DNA from 3 places in the Hafnia paralvei genome. Region 1 is predicted to be linked to each of the others. Evidence: riboswitches for the same ligand, from Rfam matches in the RefSeq annotation. Region 1 holds a riboswitch; each other region holds the start of a gene.
The links. Region 1 has a riboswitch for cobalamin ahead of cbiF (cobalt-precorrin-4 C(11)-methyltransferase). Riboswitches for the same ligand answer to the same signal wherever they lie in the genome.
Positions count from the first base shown of each region.

Region 2: it holds a riboswitch for cobalamin, as region 1 does, so the genes downstream of both, btuB (TonB-dependent vitamin B12 receptor BtuB) here and cbiF (cobalt-precorrin-4 C(11)-methyltransferase) in region 1, are expected to answer to the same signal.
Region 3: it holds a riboswitch for cobalamin, as region 1 does, so the genes downstream of both, K9N75_RS05070 (cobyrinic acid a,c-diamide synthase CobB) here and cbiF (cobalt-precorrin-4 C(11)-methyltransferase) in region 1, are expected to answer to the same signal.

Region 1 is NZ_CP083737.1:2,145,210-2,155,105, forward strand. Features, by position in the region: gene pocR (transcriptional regulator PocR) at 1-810, shown strand, start outside; cobalamin riboswitch at 1,172-1,365, shown strand; partial or broken gene cbiF (cobalt-precorrin-4 C(11)-methyltransferase) at 1,575-1,832, shown strand; gene cbiG (cobalt-precorrin 5A hydrolase) at 1,813-2,889, shown strand; gene ychF (redox-regulated ATPase YchF) at 3,152-4,243, opposite strand; gene pth (aminoacyl-tRNA hydrolase) at 4,378-4,968, opposite strand; gene ychH (stress-induced protein YchH) at 5,283-5,555, shown strand; gene prs (ribose-phosphate diphosphokinase) at 5,768-6,715, opposite strand; gene ispE (4-(cytidine 5'-diphospho)-2-C-methyl-D-erythritol kinase) at 7,023-7,895, opposite strand; gene lolB (lipoprotein insertase outer membrane protein LolB) at 7,892-8,512, opposite strand; gene hemA (glutamyl-tRNA reductase) at 8,758-9,896, shown strand, end outside.
Region 2 is NZ_CP083737.1:125,482-135,377, reverse strand. Features, by position in the region: rRNA gene K9N75_RS00625 (23S ribosomal RNA) at 1-1,726, opposite strand, end outside; tRNA gene K9N75_RS00620 (tRNA-Glu) at 1,976-2,051, opposite strand; rRNA gene K9N75_RS00615 (16S ribosomal RNA) at 2,190-3,732, opposite strand; gene murI (glutamate racemase) at 4,158-5,018, opposite strand; gene btuB (TonB-dependent vitamin B12 receptor BtuB) at 4,963-6,867, opposite strand; cobalamin riboswitch at 6,932-7,126, opposite strand; gene trmA (tRNA (uridine(54)-C5)-methyltransferase TrmA) at 7,247-8,350, shown strand; gene K9N75_RS00595 (YijD family membrane protein) at 8,444-8,833, opposite strand; gene fabR (HTH-type transcriptional repressor FabR) at 8,855-9,523, opposite strand; gene sthA (Si-specific NAD(P)(+) transhydrogenase) at 9,767-9,896, shown strand, end outside.
Region 3 is NZ_CP083737.1:1,113,732-1,123,627, reverse strand. Features, by position in the region: gene K9N75_RS05115 (cobalt-precorrin-6A reductase) at 1-301, opposite strand, end outside; gene K9N75_RS05110 (precorrin-3B C(17)-methyltransferase) at 388-1,128, opposite strand; gene K9N75_RS05105 (cobalt-precorrin 5A hydrolase) at 1,128-2,237, opposite strand; gene K9N75_RS05100 (cobalt-precorrin-4 methyltransferase) at 2,218-2,991, opposite strand; gene K9N75_RS05095 (decarboxylating cobalt-precorrin-6B (C(15))-methyltransferase) at 2,984-3,553, opposite strand; gene K9N75_RS05090 (cobalt-precorrin-7 (C(5))-methyltransferase) at 3,543-4,145, opposite strand; gene cbiD (cobalt-precorrin-5B (C(1))-methyltransferase CbiD) at 4,142-5,305, opposite strand; gene K9N75_RS05080 (cobalt-precorrin-8 methylmutase) at 5,302-5,946, opposite strand; gene cbiB (adenosylcobinamide-phosphate synthase CbiB) at 5,996-6,949, opposite strand; gene K9N75_RS05070 (cobyrinic acid a,c-diamide synthase CobB) at 6,949-8,313, opposite strand; cobalamin riboswitch at 8,488-8,680, opposite strand; gene cobD (threonine-phosphate decarboxylase CobD) at 8,884-9,896, shown strand, end outside.

The DNA.
Region 1 (9,896 bases):
ATTCACGGTGAAGAAATTTCCGAGCTGTTCAATTTTACGCCATTTTGCCAGTTGATGCGTCAAGACCCCGTTAACCATCTCCGTTGTCGAATGAGCGATCGGTGTGGTGGCTTTGAAGCGTCAAAGTCTAATGAACCTTGTATCTATCGCTGTCACGCCGGACTAACGGATTTTTCTATTCCGCTGGTTATTGCAGGCCACCTAGTAGGGTTTGTTTTATGCGGTCAGGTCCGACTCCATTCTGATGTCTATTTAATTGATATTCTTAATGTTGATAATCAATGGCAGCAGGATCAGGCGTTGATGGATGAGTTCCATAATGTGCCCATGATGGATTTTTCTCGCGTGATTGCCTCGGCGGATTTACTGAAGCTGATTGTTGAGAACTGCCTTAAAAAGCATCTGAATTTCGTGGTTATCAACGATAATAAAGACAGTAAAGAGCCGGGTAGGATACGTCCAGTTCATCCTAATGACAGTAAAATAAAGAAGGCATTACGCTACATTGATACGCATCTCTCTGAAGAGCTGCGTTTGGAGGATGTGGCTGCTAGCGTGTATCTCAGCCCTTATTATTTCAGCAAATTATTTAAAAAGTATCAGGGAATTGGTTTTAATGCTTGGGTCAATCAGCAACGGATGATCCATGCGAAAGAGATGCTGCAACACAGCGACTGGAGTATTGCCAGTATTGCCAAAAATCTGGGATTTTCACAGACCAGCTATTTTTGCAAAGTGTTTCGTCAGGCCTATAACGTCACGCCACAGGTATTTCGCTCAATATCCTCTGAACGCAGGGGAGTAGAGTGATAGCCGCTGTTCACATATCAATGTGTCATGTGGCTTGCACGGGGCAATCTATTTTAAAACTTAAATACATAGTAGAGTCGTAAAAAAGTAAGGACAAGTTTTTACTATTTTTTATTTCGGGAGTGTTTGTCTAATTCATTGTTTTCAATATGTCATTGCCAGTGTTTGTAGCAATTATTTGTTATGCTGAGCAATAAATTCACTTGAAAAAAATGAAGTTGACCATTTATTACGATCGTAGGGGTGTATATTCGTTACTAACCTTGCTATCGATGATTAATTATCAGATGACAATAATGAAAATAAATGTGTGGTTCAGACGGAAAAAAGGAATGAATAATAGAGTCTACTGAAATTAGATAATGTGAGTGACTGAAATGGTTATGTCGTGTCCTTGAGTAAAAGACACGATTGGGAAGGGGGTGATAAATCCCCCGCAGCCCCCGCTGCTGTGATGCTGACGAACCCGCCGAGACCACTGATCTAACAGGATTGGGAAGGTGACGGGAGAGAATGACGCTAAGCCAGAAGACCAGCCATATCAGTAAAAACGTTTCAACTCCTTCGGTGGGAAGCGGGTTGTCATCAGATGCGCGCAGCGGTGTCGTTGCGTAAATGCATCTCTATGACCCTGCCTATCCCGCTAGAAATGGCGGGATTTTTTTATGCAACATTCAGACAAACAAGCATTTATTCGCATAGGAACTGGCCGCAGGTGCTATAGCCGCTTATTGACTCGGATGCCGGTGACTCAGTGGGCTCCCATACAGGAAATGTATCGCGTCGCCGAGCGTTTAACGGCCGGCGGCTTTCCCGTCGATACGCCGGTTGTCGTGGTGTACAAGGCGACATGGGCCGAAAGGCGAACGGTTCGCGGTACTCTGGAGGAGATCGCCGAGTGGGTTCATCAGGCGGCGATCCATAAAACTGCGTTGATATTGGTGGAGGCATTTCTCGGCGATGAATATCACTATTCCAAACTTTATGATGCGGGGTTCAGCCATGAATATCGTCAAGCCTGAATCGATCGCGCTATTTTGTCTCACTCCTGGCGGAGTGCGGCTGGCGCGGCGTTTGAGAACCCATTTGCCGCTGAGTTGTTTCACCAGCGACAAGCTGATGGAGGCGGGTTTTTTACCGTTTAACGGCAGCTTTGGCGATACTCTGCGCGAGGCATTTAAGCAGTATTCGGCGCTGGTGGTTGTCGGGGCTATTGGCCTGACCGTCAGGGTCATCGCGCCGCTGGTGAATGACAAAATGACGGATCCTGCGGTGGTTGTTATTGATGAGGGCGGGCAACACGTCATCAGCCTGTTGTCGGGTCACTTGGGGGGTGCCAATGCGCTAACCCGCTACTTGGCAGGCCTTATAGGTGCCGATCCGGTGATAACCACCGCTACGGACGTCAACGAGATGGCGGCACTGGATACGCTGGCAACCCAATTGGATGCTGAAATGCATGATTTTCGCCACGCAGCGAAAGTGGTTAATCAAATGTTGGTCAGCAATCAAAAAGTAGGGCTGTGGTGGGATGCTCCTCTGCTAGTGGAACGTGAGCGCTGTGATATCCGAGGATTTACTCCCGTTGAGTCTCTGGATGCGTTGCCGCAGTTGGACGCCTTAGTGTGTATTACTATGCGCGATAGCTTACCGCTGCCAACTGAACAATTAACAGCACTTCCTGTTTATAAGTTGGTGCCACGTCGGGTGGTTGCGGGCATTGGATGCCTTCATGCAACTTCGTTGCAAATGCTGGTTGAATTGCTACAACGGCAAATGGCAGAGAACCACTTCGATATTATGGCACTGCGCGCGATTGGCAGCGCCGTCGTTAAAAAAGATCAGCCTGTACTGCACCAATTAGCAGAGTGTTGGCGGGTGCCGTTTGAACTGTTCAGCGCTAGCGAACTGAACCGGCATGGACAACATTTATCTGCACCTGACTTTGTCCGTCAAAAGATGGAGCATAGCTGCGTTTCACAGCCAGTTGCATGGCTGATGAGTGACGGTCAATTAGTTGGTAATACGCTGCGCCAGCAGGGCATCACGATCACGTTGGGATTATCGCACTCATGTTGACGGTGATTGGCCATGTTGGCGGCGCGTCTAGTGGTAAGAATTTATTCTCTGTGCGTCTCTGTAGCAGAAGTCATACAGCGTGTTGGCAATCTTTCAAAGAGGTATCGCGTTGCATGCATTCGATAGCTGGGCTGTTTGGCAGCCAGTAGCTACCAATGGCGATCGTTTAATGAAAGTAAAAATCCACGCAATTGCGTGGATTTTATAGGGTTTGTTAATCTTCATGAGGTTCAATGAAACTTCATGAGACGACAAATTTTAATTAGACGTTGAACAGGAAGTTCATTACATCGCCATCTTTAACGATGTAGTCTTTGCCTTCTGAACGCATCTTGCCGGCTTCTTTCGCGCCTTGTTCACCTTTGTAGGTGATGAAGTCATCGAAGGAGATGGTTTGAGCGCGGATGAAGCCTTTTTCGAAGTCGGTGTGGATCTTACCTGCTGCCTGTGGGGCGGTCGCACCTACAGGGATCGTCCATGCTCGTACTTCCTTCACGCCAGCGGTGAAGTAAGTTTGCAGATTCAGCAGTTCGTAACCCGCACGGATTACGCGGTTTAGACCGGGTTCTTCCAGACCCAGCTCGGCCATGAACTCATCACGGTCAGCGTCGTCTAGCTCAGCGATATCAGATTCAACCGCAGCACACACAGCAACGACGACAGAACCTTCTTTAGCCGCGATTTCACGCACGGTGTCTAAGTATGGGTTGTTTTCGAAACCGTCTTCGTTAACGTTAGCGATGTACATGGTTGGTTTTAGCGTCAGGAAGCTGAGGTAGCGGATAGCCGCTTTGTCTTCGTCAGTTAAATCCAGCGCACGCAGCATGCCGGCGTTTTCCAACTGCGGCAGGCATTTTTCGAGCGCAGCAAGTTCAGCTTTTGCGTCTTTATCTCCGCCTTTTGCTTTTTTCTGGACACGATGCATGGCGCGTTCACAGGTGTCTAAGTCAGACAGTGCCAATTCGGTGTTGATAACATCGATATCTTCAGCAGGATCGACTTTATTATTCACGTGAATGATGTTGTCGTTTTCAAAACAACGCACAACGTGGCCAATGGCTTCGGTCTCACGGATGTTAGTCAGGAATTGGTTACCTAGACCTTCACCTTTGGATGCCCCTTTCACCAGACCTGCAATATCAACGAATTCCATGGTAGTTGGCAGGATACGCTGTGGTTTTACGATCTCAGCCAGTTTATCCAGACGCGGATCAGGCATAGGAACGACGCCGGTGTTCGGTTCAATGGTACAGAACGGGAAGTTTGCTGCTTCGATACCCGCTTTGGTCAGCGCATTGAACAGAGTGGATTTACCAACGTTTGGCAGGCCCACAATACCGCATTTGAATCCCATGTGTTATCACCTTAACTTATTGAATATCAACAGCTATATTTTAGCATGTCGAAGAAATTAGAAATTATCCGCCAATTATACACGCAAAGTGCCTTTTTCTCGAATCATCCCGCGTTAAAAGGCGCGTGGAGTAATCAGCAAGGGGTTGCTTTGAAACCATTCATGCGAGCCATTGCGCGATCGATACCTTCTTTCAACAGCACCTCGGTGCAGCGCAGTGCCTCGTCGATAGCGTCATCGATCAGTGGCTGTTCGCTGGCTAAAGGTTTACCTAGTACAAAGCCGACAACCTTGTTTTTATCGCCCGGATGGCCAATGCCAATGCGTAGGCGGTAAAAGTTTGGGTTATTACCCAGTTTGCTCTGAATGTCTTTTAGCCCATTATGGCCGCCGTTACCGCCGCCCAGTTTTAATTTGGCAACGCCCGGAGGAAGGTCTAGCTCGTCGTGGGCAACCAAAATCTCATCGGGCTGGATGCGATAGAAAGTGGCTAAGGCCGCAACCGCTTTGCCGCTTAAGTTCATAAACGTGGCTGGTACCAGTAGACGTACATCATTACCCGCCAGATTGAGGCGTGCGGTATAGCCATAAAACTTGCTTTCTTCTTTCAGTGACTGGCCGTTGCGCTCAGCCAGTGCATCGACGAACCACGCCCCTGCGTTATGACGGGTTTGCGCGTACTCCGCGCCTGGATTAGCAAGGCCGACAATTAATTTGATAGTCACGTTCAGTTCCACGTATCAGAGAAGAAATTCAGCCGCGCATTTTACCCCTATGGGGCGGGAATGCAAAAACTAGGCGCTAAGGTTATCCCAGAGATAAAAGAAGATAATGGGTTGGATAAATAATAAGCTAGCTACATACTTTAAAGTGTTAAAGCTTATGTAAAATTAACGTAAAGAAAAATAAGTGAAAAAGCACAAATTGTGATGTGTGGCGCAATAACCATACGTGATATGAGTCTATACTTTAAGCATAAGGAAAGATTGAACGCCGTTAGGCGTAACACATAAAGTGTTTTAACTTGAGGAGGTGATATATGAAACGTAAAACTGCCATGAGGCTCGGTAACGTTTTTATGGGGTTAGGCCTAATCACCATGGTGGGAGGCGTAGGTTACTCTGTGCTGGCCCAGTTACCTCAGCTTAATCTACCTCAGTTTCTCTCTCACGGTGCCGTAATGAGTATCTTCGTTGGGGCGCTGTTATGGCTGGTTGGCGCGCGTATTGGTGGTCATGAACGTGTCGCCGATCGTTACTGGTGGGTTCGCCACTTTGATAAACGCTGTAATCGTAATACTCGTCATTCTTAACCTTTCACAAACGGTTGTGTTAAATAATAAGATCGTGTTTAAGAACAAGTTAGTTATTAAGGTTTAGTGCTTACCATTACTGATATTAAAGCGATTGAAATTAAAACGCCGCAATGCTTTCGCAACGCGGCGTTTTTTTGTTTGCGTCCTACCCAGTGCAAACAAAAAACGGCGGATTGCTCCGCCGTTTTGCTGCATGTTGAACGAGTTTCTTAGTGTTCGAACATTGCAGAGATAGATTCTTCATTGCTGATACGGCGGATAGCTTCAGCCAACATGCCAGACAGTGTCAGGGTGCGAACTTTCTTCAGCGCCTTGATTTCGTCAGACAGAGGGATGGTATCGCAGACGATGATTTCATCAATAACAGAGTTTTTGATGTTGTCGATCGCATTGCCGGAGAAGATAGGGTGGGTTGCGTAGGCAAACACACGTTTTGCACCACGTTCTTTCAGTGCTTCAGCGGCTTTACACAAGGTGCCACCGGTATCGATCATATCGTCAACCAGTACGCAGTCACGACCCGCAACGTCACCAATAATATGCATAACCTGAGAAACGTTAGCGCGAGGGCGACGTTTATCGATAATAGCCATATCAGTATCGTTGAGCAGCTTAGCGATTGCGCGAGCACGAACCACGCCACCGATGTCTGGTGAAACCACGATTGGGTTTTCCAGATTCTGTTGCAGCATATCTTCCAGCAGGATCGGGCTACCGAATACGTTGTCTACCGGCACGTCGAAGAAGCCTTGAATCTGTTCAGCATGCAGGTCCACGGTAAGAACGCGGTCAACACCTACGCTTGACAAGAAGTCAGCCACCACTTTCGCAGTGATTGGCACACGAGCAGAACGCACACGGCGATCCTGACGGGCATAGCCAAAGTAAGGAATAACGGCGGTAATGCGGCCTGCGGAAGCGCGGCGCAGTGCATCAACCATAACAACCAGTTCCATCAGGTTATCGTTGGTGGGTGCACAGGTGGACTGGATGATGAAAATATCACCACCGCGTACATTTTCGTTGATTTGTACGCTCACTTCGCCGTCGCTAAAACGACCTACAGCGGCGTCACCAAGGCTGGTGTACAAACGGTTGGCAATACGTTGTGCTAGTTCCGGGGTAGCGTTACCAGCAAAAAGCTTCATATCAGGCACGAGAAGAACCTCAGGCTTGCGTCCAGAGAAGTTGGTAGTACAGACACGTTAAACAGGGGGCGGTGATAGCGTGCTGCATTACCCTACGGGTGTTTCAGAACTCAAATATTCCTCGATATTAAGGCTGTTCGTATTACCGACAGCCTCAATGGCGGTGAATATGTCTAAGCTCTCTTCATTTGCCAAACAAGACAAATGGCCGAGTCAAAACGTGGCTACTTGCGCTAAATTGTGCTCATAGTTCGCGCTATCAACGTGTATCAGAAATCCCGAAGGCGTTTCGAACGATGCACATCAAACGTAAAAATCATTTTACGGACTCAATAAACTCTGAGCGGACAAGGTGTAACGGTGAAGTGTTAACGCCACGCGCAACAAAACCCTTGATCCACTCGGGGGCTTTGCTAAGCACCTGAAGGGCAGAAGACTTGGTGTCAAATTCAGCAAACACGCAAGCACCTGTGCCAGTCAGACGCGACGGCGCGTATTGTAACAGCCATGAAATGACCTGTTCAACCTCACGGAAACGTTTTCTTGCGGTAAGTTCGCAATCATTTGCGTACGGAATGCGGAGAAGTTCCTGCAAAGACCGTACCGGAGAGTCTCTTTTCAGCTCCGGATCGCCGAAGATCGCGGGGGTAGGAATATTTACGCCGGGGTGTGCAACAAGATACCATTTTTCTTCAGGATGTGCGGGATGTAACAATTCCCCAACACCTTCTGCAAAAGATGCAAAGCCATTAACAAAAACAGGTACATCTGCACCAAGCGTTAAACCGAGCTTGGCCAATTCATTATCGCTAAGATTGGCTTGCCACAGCGTGTTTAAGGCGATGAGTACGGTAGCCGCATCGGATGAGCCTCCACCAAGCCCGCCACCCATTGGGATTACTTTTTCCAGCGCGATATCCGCGCCGCAGTGGGCAAATCGTTCAGGCAGGTTATCTCGCAACAGTTTGGCGGCACGAATAATCAGGTTTTGGTCGTTAGGTACACCGTCGATCGGCGTGAGCAAATTTAGCTGACCATCTTTACGTGGCGTAATGGCGAGTTGATCGCTGTAATCCAGAAATTGGAACAGTGTCTGCAGATTATGATAGCCGTCGGGACGACGGCCAGTGATATAGAGAAACAGATTCAGCTTGGCGGGCGCAGGCCAGATGCTGGTGGTCGAAATCATTTTTGCAGCGTCCAATTATCCATTTTCAGTTTAATGCGTTGATCGCCCTGAGTTATTTCCAATTGGGCTGGCAGTGATGGCTGGGTGTCGGCATCATACTTCAGATAGTTCACTTTCCACGTCAGGCCATCTTTGCTGTAGGTCAGGTCTTGTAAGCGATATTGGCTATCAAGGGTGAAGTCAGTCGCATCGCCCGGTAGCCCTAGCATCCATAGACGCAGACTTTGCAGCGGGATCTGCATACCGGTCAGTTTACGAATCATGTCATCTGCGTTGTCGCTGACGTAACGCTTGCCTTTGTTATCGGTAAGCTGAACAACGCCGGGGATGACGTTGAGTTCCATCTCAGTGCTGCCCAGTGGGTTGGTTAACAGCAGGCGATAGCGCTCAGGTGCACTCTGTTGCCAAAAGAAGCGGGCATATACTTTTTGCTTATCGGAAAGATAGGCAAAAGCACCGCGAGTTTGGTACTCGGCAATTTTTTGTACCTGAGATTCATGCTCGCGCCACTGTGGTGCCGTTGGACTACCCGCTGGGCCTTTATGTTGAGTGGTGTTACAAGCGGCCAATAGAACGCAGCTAAGCGGCAGTAATTTAAGCAATTTTGATTTTTGCATTGGTTTGTCCGTTCTGATTCTCGGGCGTGGTGCAGAGAATGATAATTGCGGGTAACGCTAGCGGTCTTATCTGACAGCGTCAATGCTTTCTGCGTGTTCGATCGCAAATATTAAGGGTAAAAGACCCAGAAATTGATTCAATAAGATACATCCCCATTTCGTGTGGCTTTTATTGATCTCGCGCATCAAGTAGAATGTCCGAATAAATAAACCAAAATGAAAGACTTTCTATTCGACGATTTGTCATGAGCCTGCTTGCACTTGGAATCAATCACAAAACCGCGCCGGTAGCACTTCGTGAGCGGGTGACGTTTTCACCCGAAACGCTGAATCATGCTATTGAAAGCTTACGCCAGCAGCCACTGGTGCAGGCTGGCGTTGTGCTGTCTACGTGTAACCGCACCGAGCTGTATCTCAGCATGGAACAGCCCGAGGATTTGCAGCAGCAAGATTTGCATAAGCAGATCGTCGACTGGCTGTGTGCGTATCACAAACTTCCCCCAGATGAAGTTAACAAAAGCCTCTATTGGTATCAGGATAATGACGCCGTCAGCCATCTGATGCGCGTTGCCAGCGGGTTGGACTCTTTGGTTCTCGGTGAGCCTCAGATTTTAGGTCAGGTGAAAAAGGCCTATACGGAATCTCAACGTGAGCAGTCAATGTCTGCTGACCTTGAGCGTCTGTTCCAAAAAACCTTCTCGGTCGCTAAGCGAGTACGTACTGAAACCGACATTGGTGCCAGTGCGGTATCTGTCGCCTTTGCGGCCTGTACGTTGGCGAGGCAAATATTTGAGTCACTTTCTCAGGTAAATGTGTTGCTGGTTGGCGCAGGTGAAACCATCGAACTGGTGGCACGTCATCTTCGTGAACATAAAGTGCGGCATATGATGATTGCTAACCGCACACGTGAGCGCGCACAGGTGTTGGCGGATGAAGTTAACGCTGAAGTAATCACGCTGCCTGAAATCGATGAACGCTTAGCTGAAGCGGATATCATTATTAGCTCGACGGCCAGTCCACTGCCGATTATCGGCAAGGGGATGGTAGAGCGAGCGCTGAAGTCTCGCCGCAACCAGCCAATGCTGTTTGTGGATATCGCTGTTCCGCGTGATATTGAGCCGGAAGTCGGCAAATTGGCCAACGCCTATTTGTATAGCGTGGATGACTTGCATTCGATTATTCAAAGTAATCTTGCCCAGCGTAAAGCGGCAGCCGTTCAGGCTGAGCATATTGTGCAGCAGGAAAGTGCTAACTTTATGGCTTGGCTACGAGCCCAAGGCGCGGTGGAGACTATCCGAGATTATCGCTCACAGGCCGATCAAATGCGCGCGGAAGCTGAAGCTGAAGCCTTAGCGGCGATAGCGCAGGGCGCAGACGTAGAATC
Region 2 (9,896 bases), 2.0 Mb from region 1:
TTCACCTACGCGCCAGCGTGCCTTCTCCCGAAGTTACGGCACCATTTTGCCTAGTTCCTTCACCCGAGTTCTCTCAAGCGCCTTGGTATTCTCTACCTGACCACCTGTGTCGGTTTGGGGTACGATTCAATGTTACCTAGAGCTTAGAGGCTTTTCCTGGAAGCTTGGCATCAACTACTTCATCACCGTAGTGACTCGTCATCACGCCTCAGGGTTGATATGCGACCGGATTTACCAAGTCACACCCCCTACACGCTTAAACCGGGACAACCGTCGCCCGGATAGCCTAGCCTTCTCCGTCCCCCCTTCGCAGTAACACCGAGTACAGGAATATTAACCTGTTTCCCATCGACTACGCCTTTCGGCCTCGCCTTAGGGGTCGACTCACCCTGCCCCGATTAACGTTGGACAGGAACCCTTGGTCTTCCGGCGAGCGGGTTTTTCACCCGCTTTATCGTTACTTATGTCAGCATTCGCACTTCTGATACCTCCAGCAACCCTCACAGGCCACCTTCACAGGCTTACAGAACGCTCCCCTACCCAACAACACCTAAGTGTCGCTGCCGCAGCTTCGGTGCATAGTTTAGCCCCGTTACATCTTCCGCGCAGGCCGACTCGACCAGTGAGCTATTACGCTTTCTTTAAATGATGGCTGCTTCTAAGCCAACATCCTGGCTGTCTATGCCTTCCCACATCGTTTCCCACTTAACTATGACTTTGGGACCTTAGCTGGCGGTCTGGGTTGTTTCCCTCTTCACGACGGACGTTAGCACCCGCCGTGTGTCTCCCGTGATAACATTCTTCGGTATTCGTAGTTTGCATCGAGTTGGTAAGTCGGGATGACCCCCTAGTCGAAACAGTGCTCTACCCCCGAAGATGAGTTCACGAGGCGCTACCTAAATAGCTTTCGGGGAGAACCAGCTATCTCCCGGTTTGATTGGCCTTTCACCCCCAGCCACAAGTCATCCGCTAATTTTTCAACATTAGTCGGTTCGGTCCTCCAGTTAGTGTTACCCAACCTTCAACCTGCCCATGGCTAGATCACCGGGTTTCGGGTCTATACCTTGCAACTTGACGCCCAGTTAAGACTCGGTTTCCCTACGGCTCCCCTATTCGGTTAACCTTGCTACAAAATATAAGTCGCTGACCCATTATACAAAAGGTACGCAGTCACCCCATAAAAGAGGCTCCCACTGCTTGTACGTACACGGTTTCAGGTTCTATTTCACTCCCCTCGCCGGGGTTCTTTTCGCCTTTCCCTCACGGTACTGGTTCACTATCGGTCAGTCAGGAGTATTTAGCCTTGGAGGATGGTCCCCCCATATTCAGACAGGATGTCACGTGTCCCGCCCTACTCATCGAACTCACAGCATATGCATTTTCAAGTACGGGGCTATCACCCTGTATCGCCGGACTTTCCAGACCGTTCCTCTGACACATACGCTGATTAAGGTTCTGGGCTGCTCCCCGTTCGCTCGCCGCTACTAGGGGAATCTCGGTTGATTTCTTTTCCTCAGGGTACTTAGATGTTTCAGTTCCCCTGGTTCGCTTCGTTAAGCTATGTATTCACTTAACGATAGTGCAACGAATTGCACTGGGTTTCCCCATTCGGAAATCGTCGGTTATAACGCTTCATATCAGCTTACCGACGCTTATCGCAGATTAGCACGTCCTTCATCGCCTCTGACTGCCTAGGCATCCACCGTGTACGCTTAGTCACTTAACCTCACAACCCGAAGGTGTCTCTTGGTGAACGCGGTTACGAACCGGTTCAAGACAACATTCAAGATTGCAAAAAATTGAGAGACTGCTTAATGCTCGCTGTGTCAGTGTTTGACCGAAGTCATTCTCACAGCGGCTTAAGCTTTCAAATTTCAGCTTGTTCCAGATTGTTAAAGAGCAATATCTTAAACACGACTTAATCAAGTCATCTTTAAGATATTCAGGTGATAATGTCTTTCACTCATTATCGGAATGGCGTCCCCAAGGGGATTCGAACCCCTGTTACAGCCGTGAAAGGGCAGTGTCCTAGGCCTCTAGACGATGGGGACACGAAAATACCGACAAAGCTTACACTTTCTCGTTTCGTATCAGCATGAGTCTTAAAACTCACAACATCAACAGGTGCTCTTGCTCATTAATTTCATCAGACAATCTGTGTGGACACTGCACTTAACGCTATCTTTAGGTAAGGAGGTGATCCAACCGCAGGTTCCCCTACGGTTACCTTGTTACGACTTCACCCCAGTCATGAATCACAAAGTGGTAAGCGCCCTCCCGAAGGTTAAGCTACCTACTTCTTTTGCAACCCACTCCCATGGTGTGACGGGCGGTGTGTACAAGGCCCGGGAACGTATTCACCGTAGCATTCTGATCTACGATTACTAGCGATTCCGACTTCATGGAGTCGAGTTGCAGACTCCAATCCGGACTACGACATACTTTATGAGGTCCGCTTGCTCTCGCGAGTTCGCTTCTCTTTGTATATGCCATTGTAGCACGTGTGTAGCCCTACTCGTAAGGGCCATGATGACTTGACGTCATCCCCACCTTCCTCCGGTTTATCACCGGCAGTCTCCTTTGAGTTCCCGACATTACTCGCTGGCAACAAAGGATAAGGGTTGCGCTCGTTGCGGGACTTAACCCAACATTTCACAACACGAGCTGACGACAGCCATGCAGCACCTGTCTCAGAGTTCCCGAAGGCACTAAGCTATCTCTAGCAAATTCTCTGGATGTCAAGAGTAGGTAAGGTTCTTCGCGTTGCATCGAATTAAACCACATGCTCCACCGCTTGTGCGGGCCCCCGTCAATTCATTTGAGTTTTAACCTTGCGGCCGTACTCCCCAGGCGGTCGACTTAACGCGTTAGCTCCGGAAGCCACGCCTCAAGGGCACAACCTCCAAGTCGACATCGTTTACAGCGTGGACTACCAGGGTATCTAATCCTGTTTGCTCCCCACGCTTTCGCACCTGAGCGTCAGTCTTTGTCCAGGGGGCCGCCTTCGCCACCGGTATTCCTCCAGATCTCTACGCATTTCACCGCTACACCTGGAATTCTACCCCCCTCTACAAGACTCTAGCTTGCCAGTTTCAAATGCAGTTCCCAAGTTAAGCTCGGGGATTTCACATCTGACTTAACAAACCGCCTGCGTGCGCTTTACGCCCAGTAATTCCGATTAACGCTTGCACCCTCCGTATTACCGCGGCTGCTGGCACGGAGTTAGCCGGTGCTTCTTCTGCGAGTAACGTCAATCACCAAGGTTATTAACCTTAATGCCTTCCTCCTCGCTGAAAGTACTTTACAACCCGAAGGCCTTCTTCATACACGCGGCATGGCTGCATCAGGCTTGCGCCCATTGTGCAATATTCCCCACTGCTGCCTCCCGTAGGAGTCTGGACCGTGTCTCAGTTCCAGTGTGGCTGGTCATCCTCTCAGACCAGCTAGAGATCGTCGCCTAGGTGAGCCATTACCCCACCTACTAGCTAATCCCATCTGGGCACATCTGATGGCGTGAGGCCCGAAGGTCCCCCACTTTGGTCCGAAGACGTCATGCGGTATTAGCTACCGTTTCCAGTAGTTATCCCCCTCCATCAGGCAGTTTCCCAGACATTACTCACCCGTCCGCCGCTCGTCACCCAGAGAGCAAGCTCTCTTGTGCTACCGCTCGACTTGCATGTGTTAGGCCTGCCGCCAGCGTTCAATCTGAGCCATGATCAAACTCTTCAATTAAAAGCTTGATGTGCTTCAACACGTGAAGCGATGCTCGAAAATTAACTTTCGTAATAATTCAAAAATGAATTACTGCTTGGTCACTCTTCAAGACTTTAATATTTTATCGTCCGAGGACGTTAGATATTGTCTTGTGAGTGCCCACACAGATTGTCTGATAAATTGTTAAAGAGCAGTGAGTTGCGAACATTCGTTCCAGCAACTCGGGAGGTGCATATTACGCTTTCCTCCTGAAGAGTCAAGCCTTTTTCTTTTCAGAATTTCGCTAGTTAGCGACGCTTTTCTCTTCCTCACCGAGCGACGTTTGCGTCGTTGTTCCCGGTCAGTGGTGGCGCATTATAGGGACTTCTGAACGGCTGACAACCCCTAATTACAAAAAACTTTTCAACCGCGCAAGTTTTCATCAGAAACCGTAAATTTGGAGACTAAATACTCAATTCTCGTAGCTCTGAGAAGCCCATACGGTGCAATACGGGCAAAAGTGCCTCAGTATCGCTATTCGTTTTCGTGGCATATGCCACATCATCTTCTGTACTCAATGTATTTTCTTGGTTTGCAATCAGCCAAGCAACTCGGCGAGCAATAGCGACACCAGAATCGACCAACCGTGTTCCATCGGGCAGTACCGCAGCCAACTCCTCGCGCAGTAAAGGAAAATGTGTGCATCCTAAAACTACAGTGTCTGGCGGCTCTGCCATTGACAGCCATGGGCGTAGAATTTTCTTCAATACGGCATGATCAATCACTTCACCATGTAACTTCGCTTCAGCGAGTACCACCAGCTCAGAAGAGCCAAGCATTTTGATATCACAGTCTGTCGCAAAGCGGGCGATGAGATCGTGAGTGTATGAACGCTGCACCGTCGCCTTGGTTGCCAAGAGTCCGACAACGCCATTACGTGTTAACTTCGCTGCGGGTTTAATCGCTGGCACCACACCCACAATCGGAAAGCTAAAACGCTCACGCAATGCGGGAAGCGTAATAGTACTCGCCGTGTTGCACGCGATGATGACAATAGAGAGAGGATGGCGCTTTTGCACTTCGGCAACGGTTTTGACGACACGCTCGATAATGAACGCCTCATCTTTTTCCCCATAGGGGAATCCCTGATTGTCGAATGCATAGATGTAATGGAGATCCGGCAGCAAACTGCGGATCTCCTGATATACAGATAACCCACCCACGCCGGAATCGAAAACTAGCGCAGTAGGTTTGGCAGTCGCTACATCATTAGAAGGTGTAACTACCGGTGAGATAATATTCTCTACCTGCGGTTTGGTAGCCATAAGCCGTTTCATAATCTTTATCTAACAGGTTGGCGATTCTACCACGAACTGTGAGATGAGACGTAACCGGATAGGAAGCAGAAATATCAACTGTGCTGTAACTTGGCAACACCTGCTGTGTGGTGTTGTACTTCGAAGTGTTATTGTCATAACGGCGCCCATAATATTGGTATGAAACGTCCATATCAACGTTAAACATCGTCCAATCGAGCTGATATTTTGCCTGTCGCTTCGCGCGACGCGCTAATACCTCATCCGTTTTGTCATTGCGTGGATCCATGTACTGCAAGGTTACCTGATGGGTAAAAATGCCGGTATCGATACTTCCTGTCCACTCCACACCTTTAATGGTTGCAGAATCGATATTGTCATAGCTGCCTGCATTGGCATTAGGCGCACTATAGTAAGTAATCAGATTCTCTATTTTGTAATGATACGCCGATAACCGCCAGTCAAGCGGCCCCGTTAACCCTTCGAGCCCAGCTTCCCATTGCTTGGAGGCTTCTGGTTTCAGATTTGGATTGGAATCAATGTTAAAACGTGTTGATCCAAACTGCTGCCCAAGGGATGGAGCCAAGAATCCGGTGCCATAAGATAGGGTAGTTCTATAACCTGGCGTGAACTCCCAACCGGCCGCGGTTTGCCATGTACCATGCCAGCCAAACTGTTCATCTTTATCTTCACGCCCGGAGGCTTCCACCGTGACGTCCCCTAGCTTTTGCTGACCGCTGAGGTATAGCCCCGTGTTGTCGCGTTTGTAGATATCAGACTTACTCGTGTCAGAAGACGTGAGACGCTGCTGCTGCCAATCCACGCCAGCACTGATTTGCCCGTGTTCGAGACTATAGGTATTACCCCACTGGATATTACGCTGATCCATATCGTCAAGGGTGGAACCATCATGGTAGCGACCATATTCACTGCTGTAATTGTAATCTTTAACCTTCTGATAACTACCTGTCAGTTGAGAAGAATATGCACCCGACAAAAAGCGTAGTCCGGCATCATAGGTATGGTTGTAGGTTTGACCTTCATTAGCACTATAGGCTGGCGTGAATGGCGGGCTACCTAAGTCATAATCACTGTTATTGGTGTACCCGTAACCACGGGCAAAACCAGAAAGCTCGTTGCTAAATTGGTGGTCTACGCCTCCCCAGAAGGTTTTGTTACGGTAGCCGTCATCGTCACGATCTGGCGCATAGGTTGAGCCCGGCTGCACATTAAAACCCTTGGTGCTTTCATAAGAACCAGCCAAAGTGACTTTAGTATTATCACTCACTTTCTGACGAACACTGCCGTCGTACTGCTGGAACCCTTTGGACCCCACACCAGCATTGATCTGCGCGCCTTCTTTGTCTGTTTGTGTAATCACGTTGATTACGCCACCCATAGCACCAGAACCATACACCGCCGAGCGAGGCCCTCTTATATACTCAACTCGTTGAACCAAAGAAATTGGGATTTGGTTGAAATCAGCAGTATTTGAAATCCCTGGGCGCGCAACAGGAATACCATCCACCAGCACTAAGACCTGACTCGCACTGGTGCCACGGATATACATTGTTGAACTCTGCCCCATCCCGCCATTCTGCACGATATCCACACCGGGTAAGCGGCGCATAACATCGTTTAGTGTTTTAGCCTGCCAACGGTCGATATCGTCTCGGGTGACAATATCCGTCGGTGCCAACACGGTTGATACCGGTTGAGCAAAGCGTGAGGCGGTTACGACTACATCATCATTACTATTTGCAGATGAATCAGAACGTGTGTCAGAAGTATCTTGCGCCCAACCGGAGAAAGCGGTGACAGACAAAGCTGCCATCAGCGCATTTTTTTTTATAGTCATGCAAAAGCATCCAAACTTAATTGGCAGGATGCCGCGAGCCGTGGCGTTAATTCGCGAAAACCACGTGAAGCGACGTATTCCGGCAGGTCTTCGGGCTTAGGATTTGCGTATCTTCCAATACGCACCGGGCGATGACTTCCCATCTGCAATGACAGTGTCAAAATATCGCCGTGACTTCCCCATACCGCTGCGCGTCAGCTCCGGATTCAAACCGGATTCCCTTTTCACTCTCCACTGGAGACCGGGCCGCCATGCTAAGTGAAAACCTATTCAGATGTCTAGACTTCTATGATGACGAGATAGAATAAGTCACAGAGCTGGACATCATTATTCCATCGCCTACAATCGCCCCTCTATTATTACGCTAGTGAGAAATGCCATGACCCCGAATACGCTGCCAACCGATCAATATGATGCCCAACTCACGGAGAAGATCACCCGACTGGCCAACATGATGACCCCGTTTGCGGCGCCTGAGATCGAGGCATTTCGCTCACCGGCCAGCCATTACCGTATGCGCGCCGAGTTTCGCGTATGGCATGATGAGTCCGATCTTTACCACATCATGTTCGATCAGCAGACGAAGCAGCGAATTCGTGTTGATCAGTTCCCAGCAGCAAGTGAACTGATCAACCGTTTGATGACCGTCATGATGGATGAACTGCGTCCAAATCAGGTTTTGCGCTTTAAACTGTTCCAGATCGACTATCTGTCGACGATGAACAATAAAGTCGTGGTTTCTCTTCTTTATCACCGCAAGCTGGATGAGGAATGGAAAGCACAGGCCGAAGCGCTACGCGATCGCCTGCGGACTCAAGGTTTTGACATACAGCTGATTGGCCGAGCGACCAAAACCAAAATCTGTTTAGATCAGGATTATGTCGATGAGTGCCTGCCGGTTGCCGGTCGCGACATGGTCTATCGTCAGGTAGAAAATAGCTTTACTCAGCCTAATGCCGCGGTGAACATCAAAATGCTCGAATGGGCACTAGACGTCACGAAGGATTCTAAGGGCGATCTGCTGGAACTGTACTGTGGTAACGGCAACTTCTCTCTTGCACTGGCGCGTAATTTTAACCGCGTATTAGCCACCGAAATTGCTAAGCCTTCTGTCGCGGCTGCACAGTTTAATATTTCCGCCAACCACATTGATAACGTACAGATCATTCGCATGGCGGCTGAAGACTTTACTCAGGCAATGAACGGTGTGCGCGAATTTAAACGCTTGGAGGGCATTGACCTAAAAAGCTACCAGTGTGAAACCATTTTTGTTGATCCACCGCGCAGCGGCTTAGATGACGATACATTACGTATGGTGCAGGCCTATCCGCGCATTCTGTATATCTCCTGCAACCCTGAAACGCTGAGTGCCAATTTGGAAACGCTGCACGAAACCCATCAGGTAAAACGCTTAGCGTTGTTCGATCAGTTCCCATACACCCATCATATGGAATGTGGCGTATTGCTGGAAAAGCGTCGTTAATTTCAGGCCCATCATTGAATGCAAAAAGGCAGCCAAACGGCTGCCTTTCTTATATAAGTCATCTATAAATCATCTGCGGCTATTACGCGGATGTCACTCAGGATCGTGGAAGTCTTTGTCACTATCCGGCTCGGCATTTTTCTTGAATGCCTTGATGCGATAGGCAATCCAAAAGACCAAAACAATACACAGGATAGTTGGCATAAAGTTGGAGCCGATTTCTGGATACTCTACACGCACAATGGCGCTATACATCAGTAGGCCAAGCAAAAAACATGAAGAAGAGAGAACCGGCATGCCTTCAGGCATTGAGCAGTTCAGATAGCGCTGATGCAGGCAATAAACAGATAAAACCAGCGCTAACAGCGGAAACACCGAAAACGGCACGACAGAGCTAAATAATGCGGCAAAGGAACCGCTGATAGAAAGCCCAGCAACCAAAGACAGAACTAATGTTCCCACATCCAAACGACTTTTGATCATGACCAACCCTATGCTTTAAATTTATTCCTGAGGCTGAGCCTGCTGCCCGACATTTTCATGTAAATGCGCTATATGTGCTTTTTCTTGCTCACGGCGGTACCAATAATAAGCGCCCTTGGAAATCATCCGCAATTGCAACACTAAACGTTCTTCCAACAAACGACGGTGTTCCATATCAATATCTAACGCTTCGGCACCCGCACTAAATACGATGGTCACCATTGCCTCGGCCTGAGCTTCGGTAAAGCTACGCGGCATGTGATTTTCGATTTCAAGATAGTCTGCAAGTTCCGCAATAAAATGCTGAACTTCACGCTGAACTGCAGCACGAAACGCAGCCGAGGTGCCGGAACGTTCCCGCAATAACAGCCGAAAAGCATTCGGGTTATTGCCGATGAATTCCATAAAAGTCGCCACCGAAGTGCGGATAACGCTGCCCCCTTTGGCGATACGCTGACGAGCCTGACGCATTAGCTGACGCAGCATCAACCCGCTTTCATCCACCATCGTTAATCCTAACTCATCCACATCGCGAAAATGGCGATAGAAGGAAGTAGGCGCAATACCGGCCTCCCGAGATACTTCACGCAGGCTCAAACTCGCAAAGCTCCGCTCAGCGCTAAGCTGATTAAAAGCGGCCTCTATCAGTGAACGACGAGTTCGTTCTTTTTGTTGCGCTCTGACGCCCATATTAATATCCGGTTAAATGTAAGTTTCTTCTTCCACCGTAGGTTTTTTAAGATTTTGATACGGTGGTTAAACGCCACTATATCAAACTTTACCCCAACCATACCTCTATGACCTTGTGAACTGTATAGCTAGGATGACAAAAATAGGAGGGGAATTGCCACGAAAAGCATAGGGGTGATTGGGGATACCTTGTTATTATGTTAAGGTAACGTTGTATTTTTGTATAAGAAAGGCCTACCCTACATGCAACAGCACTATTCTTTTGATGCCATAGTCATTGGCTCAGGTCCCGGTGGTGAAGGCGCCGCCATGGGGCTGGTAAAACAAGGCGCGCGGGTTGCCGTAATAGAACGGCATTTTAGCGTCGGCGGCG
Region 3 (9,896 bases), 1.0 Mb from region 1:
AAGCTCCAGCAATATTGGCACTCAGCACACCCGCATAGGGGTGCGAGGCGTCGATAACGTGGGTGATATTTTGCTGTTGCAGCCATGCACTCATTTGAGACGCGTCCATACGACCGACTATAATTTCGCCCTTGATCTCGCCAGCCAACTCACGACCCGCATCGGTCGCTACCGATAGGCTGTAACTCAACCCTATAGCATCAAGACGTTGGCAAATACGGCGTGCATCTGAGGTTCCACCAAAGACATGAAGTCGGAATTCTTTTGCGGTCGCGTTATGAGACATATCGTTATTAAACATCCTCTTATCCCCAAAGTAATCGGCGTTGCATTAAGGCAGCAAGTCAGTGGCTCGGGTCAACGAGCGCAGCTAACGGAGAGGCAACTTCAGGCATCACTGGGGTCTAGAACATAACCGCGCGGCGTAATCATCAGGCCATCCTGACAATAGGTGGTCTTGTTCCCCACAATCACCAAACTGGTCATATCAACGTTTTCGAAATCCATCTCACCAAAGGTAGTGATCCATTTTTCCTGCTTCTTACGTCCCGCCGCTTTCACCACGCCAACGGGAGTGCTCGCAGCGACATAAGGACGCATCAGATCAAAAGCGCGGGAGAGATGTTCTGCGCGACCACGACTGCGAGGGTTGTAGAAACAGACCACGAAATCGGCCTGCGCAGCGGCAATCACCCGCTGTTCGATGACCGGCCACGGCGTTAACAGATCGCTTAGGCTGATATGGCAAAAATCATGCATCAGCGGCGCGCCTAGCAAAGAAGCCGCTGCGGTGCTGGCGGTAACACCCGCGATAAGCTTTACTTCGACCTCCAGTTTTTGCTTAGTGACCAGCTCAAGAATCAATCCCGCCATGCCATAAATGCCGGCATCGCCGCTGCTGATCAGCGCAACTTTTTTACCCTCAACCGCTAAGTTCAAGGCTTCTTGGCAACGCTCAATCTCTTTGCACATGCCGGTTTTGATCACCTCTTTATCGGTGGTCAACGCCTTTACCAGATGGGTGTAAGTTTTGTAGCCCACGATAATGTCCGCGTCACGGATCGCTTCGATGGCTTCTAGCGTCATCATGGACTGACTGCCCGGCCCAATGCCGATTACATATAACATCAGAAAGTTTCCTGAAGAGTTAAGGCTAAGGTGAGAGTTACGCCCTGTTCACGCAGCGTTTCTCCAACGAATTTTCCGCCGCCATATTTCTCAAGCAGCAGCCACGCCGCAGGCTGTGAAACACACCCCACGCCCACGGTCTTACGTACAAATTCGGAACACGGAAAACGGTGTTCATGCTCACGAAGCGCATCGGGAGTAAACAGGTGAAAGGGCACCGCATAACGCTGCGCAAGCTGTTGCAGCGCGGCCTCATCCTGTTTGAGAGTAATACTGCCGATTGCGCGAAACGCTAACGGATCGATGTTTAACAAGGTCAGTTGCTGCAACAGCAGATGATGTACCGTGGCAAAAGGTGTATCTCGACGGCACCCCACGCCCAGCACCACACGCTTCGGCACAAGTTTGAAAACGGGCAGCGTCAACGGCGGCAAATTTGCCTGCCACGAAATACACACCAAAGCCGTGAGATCCGGCAGCGCCGCCAGATCGTCAACCACCATAAATCCGCGCCGATCTTGCTCACTCACATGCTCGTCGAACATCGGATCAATCCATAGACCAACACGATCGCCACTCACCAGCATCTGGTTGACGCGTTTCACTCCCTGACGAAAATCAGCCAGCTGCGCGTCGAGCTTCTGCGCTAGCATATCCAGCGCGGCGACCTCGTTAACATCGGTGGCGGTCGTTATCACCGGTTCTGCCTCTATCAGCGCGGCGATTTGTCGCGCTAGCCGATTAGCTCCGCCCAGATGCCCAGACAACAGGCTAATTGCATGCTGGCCCCGCTCATCGAGCACCACAACCGCAGGATCTTGCAATTTGTCTTGCAGCAGCGGAGCCAGCACCCGTACCACGATGCCGGTCGCGCCAATGACCACCAGCGCATCAAAACGCGTGAATGCCTGAGCCATACTGGCGGCAAAAGATCCGTCAAACGTACTGAATCCGGACACTGCAAGTTTTTCACTAGTGAAACTCTCACTGTGTAGCGATATCTGCGGCAACATCGGCTGTAGGCGTTGCGCCAAGCGAACGCCGCCCGGCGTCAGGCAAAACAACGCTAGCGAATTCAGCTTCGTTGCCTCAGGCCTGACGGTATTCATGGCTAAAACCCGCGTCGTACAGCTTGGAATAGTGGTATTCATCACCTAAAAATGCGCCAACTAAAATCAGCGCAGTTTTGCGAATACCCGCATCACGCACTCGTGGGGCAATATTCTCCAAGGTGCCACGCACCGTTTGGTGATCCGGCCACGTCGCTTTATACACAACGGCCACCGGCGTTGTGGCTGGGTAGCCACCGTCGATCAGGCGCTGAACAACGTCTTCGATTTCCTGAACCGATAGAAAAATAGCCATCGAGGTTTGATGAGCAGCAAACGACTCCAACGACTCACGTGCTGGCGTTGGCGTTCGCCCCGACATTCGCGTGATCACTAAGCTTTGCGAAACCTCTGGTACTGTGTATTCCACGCCAAGCTGCGAAGCCGCACCTAAAAACGAGCTAACGCCCGGCACTGAGCTAAACCCGATGCCCAGCTTACCCAACTCTTCGCCCTGTTCACGGATAGAGCCGTACAGTGACAAATCACCGGTCTGTAAACGCACTACTCGTTTTCCTGCACGTACCCCCTGCACCATCAGATCGATAATCTGTTGGAGATTTAAACCTGCGCTGTCGTGACACTGCGCCTGCGGCTTACAGTAGTTCAGCAGATCGTGATTAATCAGCGATCCGGCATAAATCACAACATCGGCCTGTGACAAAATACGGTGCCCTTTCAGCGTAATCAGCTCAGGATCGCCCGGCCCTGCGCCGATGAAATAGACCTGTGAAGGGTCGATAGGCTCAACCATGGGTTTGCTCCTTACGGCAGGAAATCAAGTAAGTCGGATTGTTCGGTTTGAAATAGTGTCCGCTGCCCAAGGCGGTGAGACGGGATACCTGAATCAGGCTGCTTTCTAGCTCGGTAACAGCGCGGTTTTGTAGCTGACTGAATGCCTGTTGATAGTTTTCCAATAGAATGAAATTCATCACCAGACTACCGCCGTCGTTAAGCAGCCCTAATGACCAGTCGATAATGTCAGCAAGGTTTCCTCCGCTACCGCCGATAAATATCGCATCAGCGCGTACGTCTAGCGGCAGCGGTGCATCAGCATCAACAATCGCTATATTGGGACAACCGAAATGGCGGCAGTTGTCAGCGATCAGCGCCAGCGCTACGGGGTTACGTTCGATGGCGGTAATCTGTAAATCGGGGTAACGTAAAGCGGCTTCTAGGGAAACACTGCCGGTTCCCGCGCCTACATCAATCAGGCGTTTCGCCGTTGGCAGGTTCAGACGCTCCAGCGCCGCTAGACGGACTTCCTCTTTGGTCATCGGCACTTTATGGCCGCGCAAAAATAGATCATCTTTCATTGAGGATCACCACTACGTTCATGGCATACGCTTGCTGTACCTTTTCAGGCGGCAAGATATGGATACATTCATCGGGATAAGTCAGGTTCTCGCCGATAACCAGCGTGCGCTTTTGTCCGCGGAGGAGGATCTCTTGGGCGATCTGATAAGGGCCAATATGCAAATCCGTGACCATTGCCACTTTGTCGTGCTGCAAGATGAAATTGAAATCAGGCTTTTTTCCGTGGCTGCTGGTGATGTAGATGTCATTCATATCGATGGCAATCTGCGAGAAGAGATACTGAATCGAGCTAATTCCCGGTACGATCCGGATCTTAGCCGGTTCGAGATCTTGCGATAGCCGTTTACCGATACCGAATAGCATCGGATCGCCCGACGCCAACACTACGATATTGCGATCGGCATTGCATTGTAGCCACGCCGCAGCTTTAGCCAGATCGGTGCCAATTGAGCGTTTTTCTCCTTGGAAATCAGCACACGACGCTAAATGACGCGGCCAGCCGACCAACACATCGGCTTGCGCAATTAAACGCAGCGCTAGCGGGGTGATGTAATCCAGATCTCCTGGCCCCATACCAACTATGTGAATCATAACGACTCCTTTTCGTAGGTCATTTGTGTGTGGAGCGCTGACACAATCTCGCTGATTGGACGGTTACTTCCGAGCACAACGTTGTCGAATGAAAACAGCACCACATCGCAGCAAAAAGGTTGTGGAGCAAAACGCAGCATTTGTTTCACCCGTTCACCAATGGCCTGTGCAATATCATCATAAACAGCCTGCCAACCCTGCTGTTCAATCAGCTCCATTGCAGCTTCCGTCGTGCTGCATTCAAAGACCGCGCGCAGAAATTCATGCGGGGCCCCCAACAACGCCAATCGAGCAACCAGTGTTTCCATCCGCCCATCGGCAATATGGCTGTGGGTATGAAAAATCCCCGCTGCGACTTTGATCAGTTTGCCTAAATGCCCCACCAGCACTACGCGCTGGAATCCCAGTCGCTGTGCCTCTTGCAGCATATAGCCAACGAAATTACTCATAGTCACCACGCGCTCAGCGTCAATTTGCATATGTTCCTGCACGAAGCGTTCGCCGTGGTTACCCGGCACCAAAATCACACTTGTCATGCCCTGAGCGCGCTTCATTTCCAATTCAAGAGCCAGTGAACGTTTCCAGCTCTCTTCCGACATTGGGGTCACAATGCCGGTGGTGCCGATAATCGAAATTCCCCCCAGAATGCCTAACCGCCCGTTATAGGTTTTTTGCGCCCGCTCCTCACCCTCAGGGGCGAAAATCACGATATCAGCGCCGCGTTCGGGACCTATGACTTCACGCACCGCCTGCTCAATAGTTTGTCGCGGTGTACGGTTTATTGCCGCGCTACCGATAGGTAGCCCAATCCCCTTACGCGTAACGGTACCGACCCCTTCACCACCGCCGATGGTAATGCTGCCGCTGTCATTAAGTGCGACCTGCGCAAAAATCAACATTCCATGGGTTGCATCAACGTCATCTCCGCCGTCTTTGCGTATAGCCGCACTGGCTTGCTGCCCGCAGATGAGCGGTTGTTCAACGTTTAGCCGTAACGTGATGCCAGAAGGGGTCACAATCGAAACCTGATTAATCACCTGCTGACGTAGCGCCATCAACGCCGCCACTTTAGCCGCTGCCGTAGCACAAGAACCGGTGGTGTAGCCCTTGCGATAGCTTTTGCCGTTATGCCACAGCGTATCCAGCCCGTTTTCACTCATTGCGCATCTCTCATGTGATACAGAATGGCGTTAACAATTGCAGCGGCAATATTGCTGCCCCCTTTGCGCCCTAGCGCAGCGATGTTAGGCACATGGCTTTCCGCCAGCGCCTGTTTAGATTCCGCGGCACCAACAAAACCGACCGGAACACCGATCACCGCCGCTGGCGTCATCACGCCCTGCTGATACAGTTCGAGCAACCGAAACAACGCGGTAGGCGCATTACCAAACACAAACAGCTTTTCACCCGATTCTTGCGCCGCTAAATCCACCGCAGCCATCGAACGAGTGATGCCCTGCGTTTTAGCGATATCTACAGCGCGGGGGTCTGCGATGTAGCACTTCCACTGACAACCTAAGCGTTCCAGCTGTGTTTTATTGATGCCAGATAGCGCCATCGTGGTGTCGGTATAAATCGTGCAGCCGTTGCGCAGCGCCTGAGTAATTCGACTTAGTACGTCAGGTGAGAAATGCAGAATATCCAACCATTCAAAATCAGCGCTGGTATGGATAGTTCGCTTGATGATTTTTTCTTGGATTTCATCGACAAAGCGATAGCTAGGGCGCTCTTCGGCAATAATCTGCGAGATAATTTCAAAGCTCTGTTGCTCGATGTTTTGGGGATTTTTGTTGTAGTCCATGGTCAACCCTGAGTTATTCGTCATGCCCTACCCGCCTTTTTAAAAAGTCTCACATCACAATCAGCCATCTGACTAGCGCAAAGAGCGCTAATGCCAGCGCGGAAGCCGTCATCATCAGACGGATGCTCAAGCGAATATCCTGAATATCGATCTCGCGTTCTTCATCGCCGATCCACGGTTTATCTACGAGCTCACCAAAGTATTTATTGGGTCCGCCAAGGCGAATACCCAGCGCACCAGCCACCGTGGCTTCAGACCATGCGCAGTTCGGACTTTTATGCAGATACCGATCGCGCCAGCCAATTTTGAACGCCTGTTTACCGTTAAGGCACAGCAAGCGGGCGGCAAGGCTTAGCAACAGCCAGCTCAAACGAGCAGGAATCAGATTGGCAAGATCATCCATGCGCGCAGACACACAGCCGATAGCGCGATATTTCTCCGTGCGGTAACCCACCATCGAGTCGAGGGTGTTAACCGCTTTGTAAGCCATCATCAGCGGGACACCGCCAATAAACAGGAAAAAAAGCGGCGCAATCACGCCGTCAACGCTGTTTTCAGCCACCGTTTCAACTACCGCACGAGTCACTTGTGGACGATCCAATTCAGACGTATCACGCCCGACGATGTAGGAGAGCTGACGGCGGCACTCTTCCAGCGAACCGTTTTGAAGTGCCACATAGACGGCCATCGCCGCGTCGCTTAAGCAGCGTCCCGCCAATAGGGTGTAGATAATCCACACCTGTGCAGCCCAGCTAAGCCAAGGGTTAATCTGGGTTAGAAACGCAAGCAGCGCGTAGGTCGCCCCCCAACTCACCCCAACCACAATCAGCCACAGGCAAGCGCCTCCTATATAGAGAGAGGTTGTGGTGTGACAGAACGCTCGGATCCGGCCTTGGAGAAAGGTAATAAAATTGCCGATCCAACGCACCGGGTGCGGCCACGTGGGTGGATCGCCTAAACGTAAATCCAGCAGATACGCCACTAGGCAGGCGGAGAAACTGATCACAGGGCTCTCCCTCGTTCTAGCCAGTGCTTCAGCATTTCCGGTCTCTGATAAAAGTGCACGTGCAGATAACTCGCCAACGTATTCCCTCGCTGGTAGCCTCCCTGCCAGCGTTGTAACGTGACGCCATCGCGCTGTTTTTCAAACTGGAACGCACACGGAATATCTGCGTGAAAATCCGAGTAATGAAATTCATGGCCGCGCAGAGTTTCCCCTCGTGCCGCCAGCACGGTGTCTTGCTGCGCCGTGGCCTGACAGTAGCCAAATCGCTTGAGCCGCCCTTCCATTCGACTTTCGCCGGCAAAAATACCGGTCATCTCGTGTGTATTTCCATTTTGATCTTTCAGGCTAGTGCCGAGATACATCAGCCCACCGCATTCCGCATAGATAGCCACGCCGCGCTGATGTGCGTCACGCAATGACTGACGCATAGCGTGATTTTTCGTTAGCGTTTCAGCATGTAATTCAGGATAGCCACCACCGATATAAACCATCTGGCATTCGGGCAGAGCAGCGTCTCGCAGCGGGCTAAAGCGCACGATGTTGACACCGATTTGCTCAAGCAACTGTAAATTATCGGGATAGTAAAAGTGGAAGGCTTCGTCATCGGCTAAAGCCATAGTTAAACCACGGCCTGATTCAGATGCAGGTAAACTGGGTGCGCTGGCATTGGTGGCCGGCTCAACGTTACTCAGCGCCAGTAGACGATCAAGATCGATATGTTGTTCGAGGTGGTCAGCCAGCGTGTTCCACTGTTCATCCATGTCATGCTGTTCGTGGGCGGTGATTAAACCTAGATGGCGCTCGGGCAGACTGACGTTAGGCAACGAGGGAATGCGACCGAGAACGGGGACTTGGGTATATTTCTCAATGGCTTGTTTTAACAACTGATAATGGGGTTCACTGTTAACTCGGTTAACGATAACGCCAGCGATACGCACTTCAGGATCGAAATGGCAAAATCCCAGCACCGTTGCTGCCGCCGAGGTAGAAACGGCTTTGCCATCGATCAGCAAGATCACGGGACAGCCAAGCTGTTTCGCCATACCAGCACTGCTGCAATAGTTGGGATCGGTGCCGAAGCCGTCGTACAGCCCCATCACACCTTCTATCACCGCAATATCAGCGGCCTGCATATGTTGGTTATACAGCCAATTGAGCGTAGACGCAGGCAACATGAAGGCATCCAGATTGCGTGATGCAACACCGGAGACAGCGCTGTGCCACCCAGTATCAATGTAGTCGGGCCCAACTTTATACGGCTGAACCTTTAAACCGCGGCGGGTAAATGCCCGCAGCAGTCCGAGGGTCAGCGTGGTTTTGCCACAGCCGCTACCGGTTCCGCCAATCAGAAATGCCTTCATCAATTCGTCTACCTAACAAAAAAGCCCATCCTGATGGATGGGCTTTGCGTTGTCATAGCAGCACGCTGCACCGCCGCCTATGCGGCGACATGCAGGGAAACAATGACAACTCACTTCCCACCGAAGGAGCTGAAATTAATAGAAATACCCGAATAAAATCACGCAACAGCGATCAATCAATTGGGCTTACAGGCTGGTCTTCTGGCTTAGCGTCATCCTTACCCACACCTTCCCGATATCGTTCAGTGGCATCTTGTGGGTTCGTCGGCATCACAGCAGCGGGGGCTGCGGAGGAATTGTATTGGAATACGCACCTCCTTCCTGACGTCCTTACGGAACGTCAAAAACCTGTATGTCTTAGTTTCATTTTGTAATCTGGGATATACCCTAGTCATTCGAGTTGCATTGAGGCGGCAAATGAACACAGCCAATAAAAAGGCAACTTGAAGTATGCTGGGTATACAAGGTAAATCATTAGACATAGAGATACCCACTGTGAGATCAACAAAAACCGAGAATAAACAGTAAATGGGTTAACATATCGTCGTTATTCAGGAAGCGAGAATATCTATGGCCATTAGCAGCCAGCACGGCGGAAACATTTTAGAAACCGCACTCACTCTAGGCGTTTCTCCTCACGCCATTATTGATTTCAGCGCCAACATCAATCCATTAGGCATGCCTGAATCCCTTAAGCACGCCATCATCAACCAGATGGCAGTAGCAGAAAAATACCCCGACGTAGAATACCGTGAACTACACGCAGCGCTGGCTCGACATCATGATTGTCCTGATGAATGGGTGATGGCTGGCAATGGAGAAACCGAACTCATATTTGCGTTGGTCAATCAACTCCAACCTGCTAAAGCACTGTTGCTTACCCCCGGTTTCGCCGAATATCGACGCGCATTAATGCGAATTGGCTGCAAGATTGTCGATTATGCTCTGCTCGAAGAAGAGGGGTTTCAACCCGATGAGCGCTTGCTTGAAGCATTAACTCCGGATCTTGATTGCCTATTTTTATGCACGCCCAATAATCCGACCGGCTTGCTGGTGGATAAAAGCTTGTTGATGGCGATAGCTGACCGTTGCCAGCAGATGAATATTGCGTTGATTTTAGATGAGGCTTTTCTTGATTTTATACCGACTGAATCAGGCTTCATCCCTTTATTAGCTCAATATCCTCATCTCTATGTGCTGCGTTCTCTGACCAAATTTTTCGCTATTCCTGGCCTACGCTTAGGCTATTTGGTGAGCGCCAATGCGCCGCTAGTCACGCGGATGAAACAACAGCGCGAACCATGGACTATCAACGCGTTTGCTGCGTTAGCGGGCGAAATTATTCTGGATGATGTGGATTACATCGCCGCAACCCATCGCTGGCTGGCAGAAGAGCAGCCAAGAATGCTCGCGGCATTGGAAGCATTGCCGCAGCTCAAAGTGTGGCCTCCTACGGCGAACTATCTTTTTGTACGCTGCACCAATAGTCGCATTAACCTGCAGCAGGCGCTGTTAGAGCACCATATTTTGATTCGCCATTGCGCCAATTATCCGGGGCTTAGCGCAGATTATTATCGTGTGGC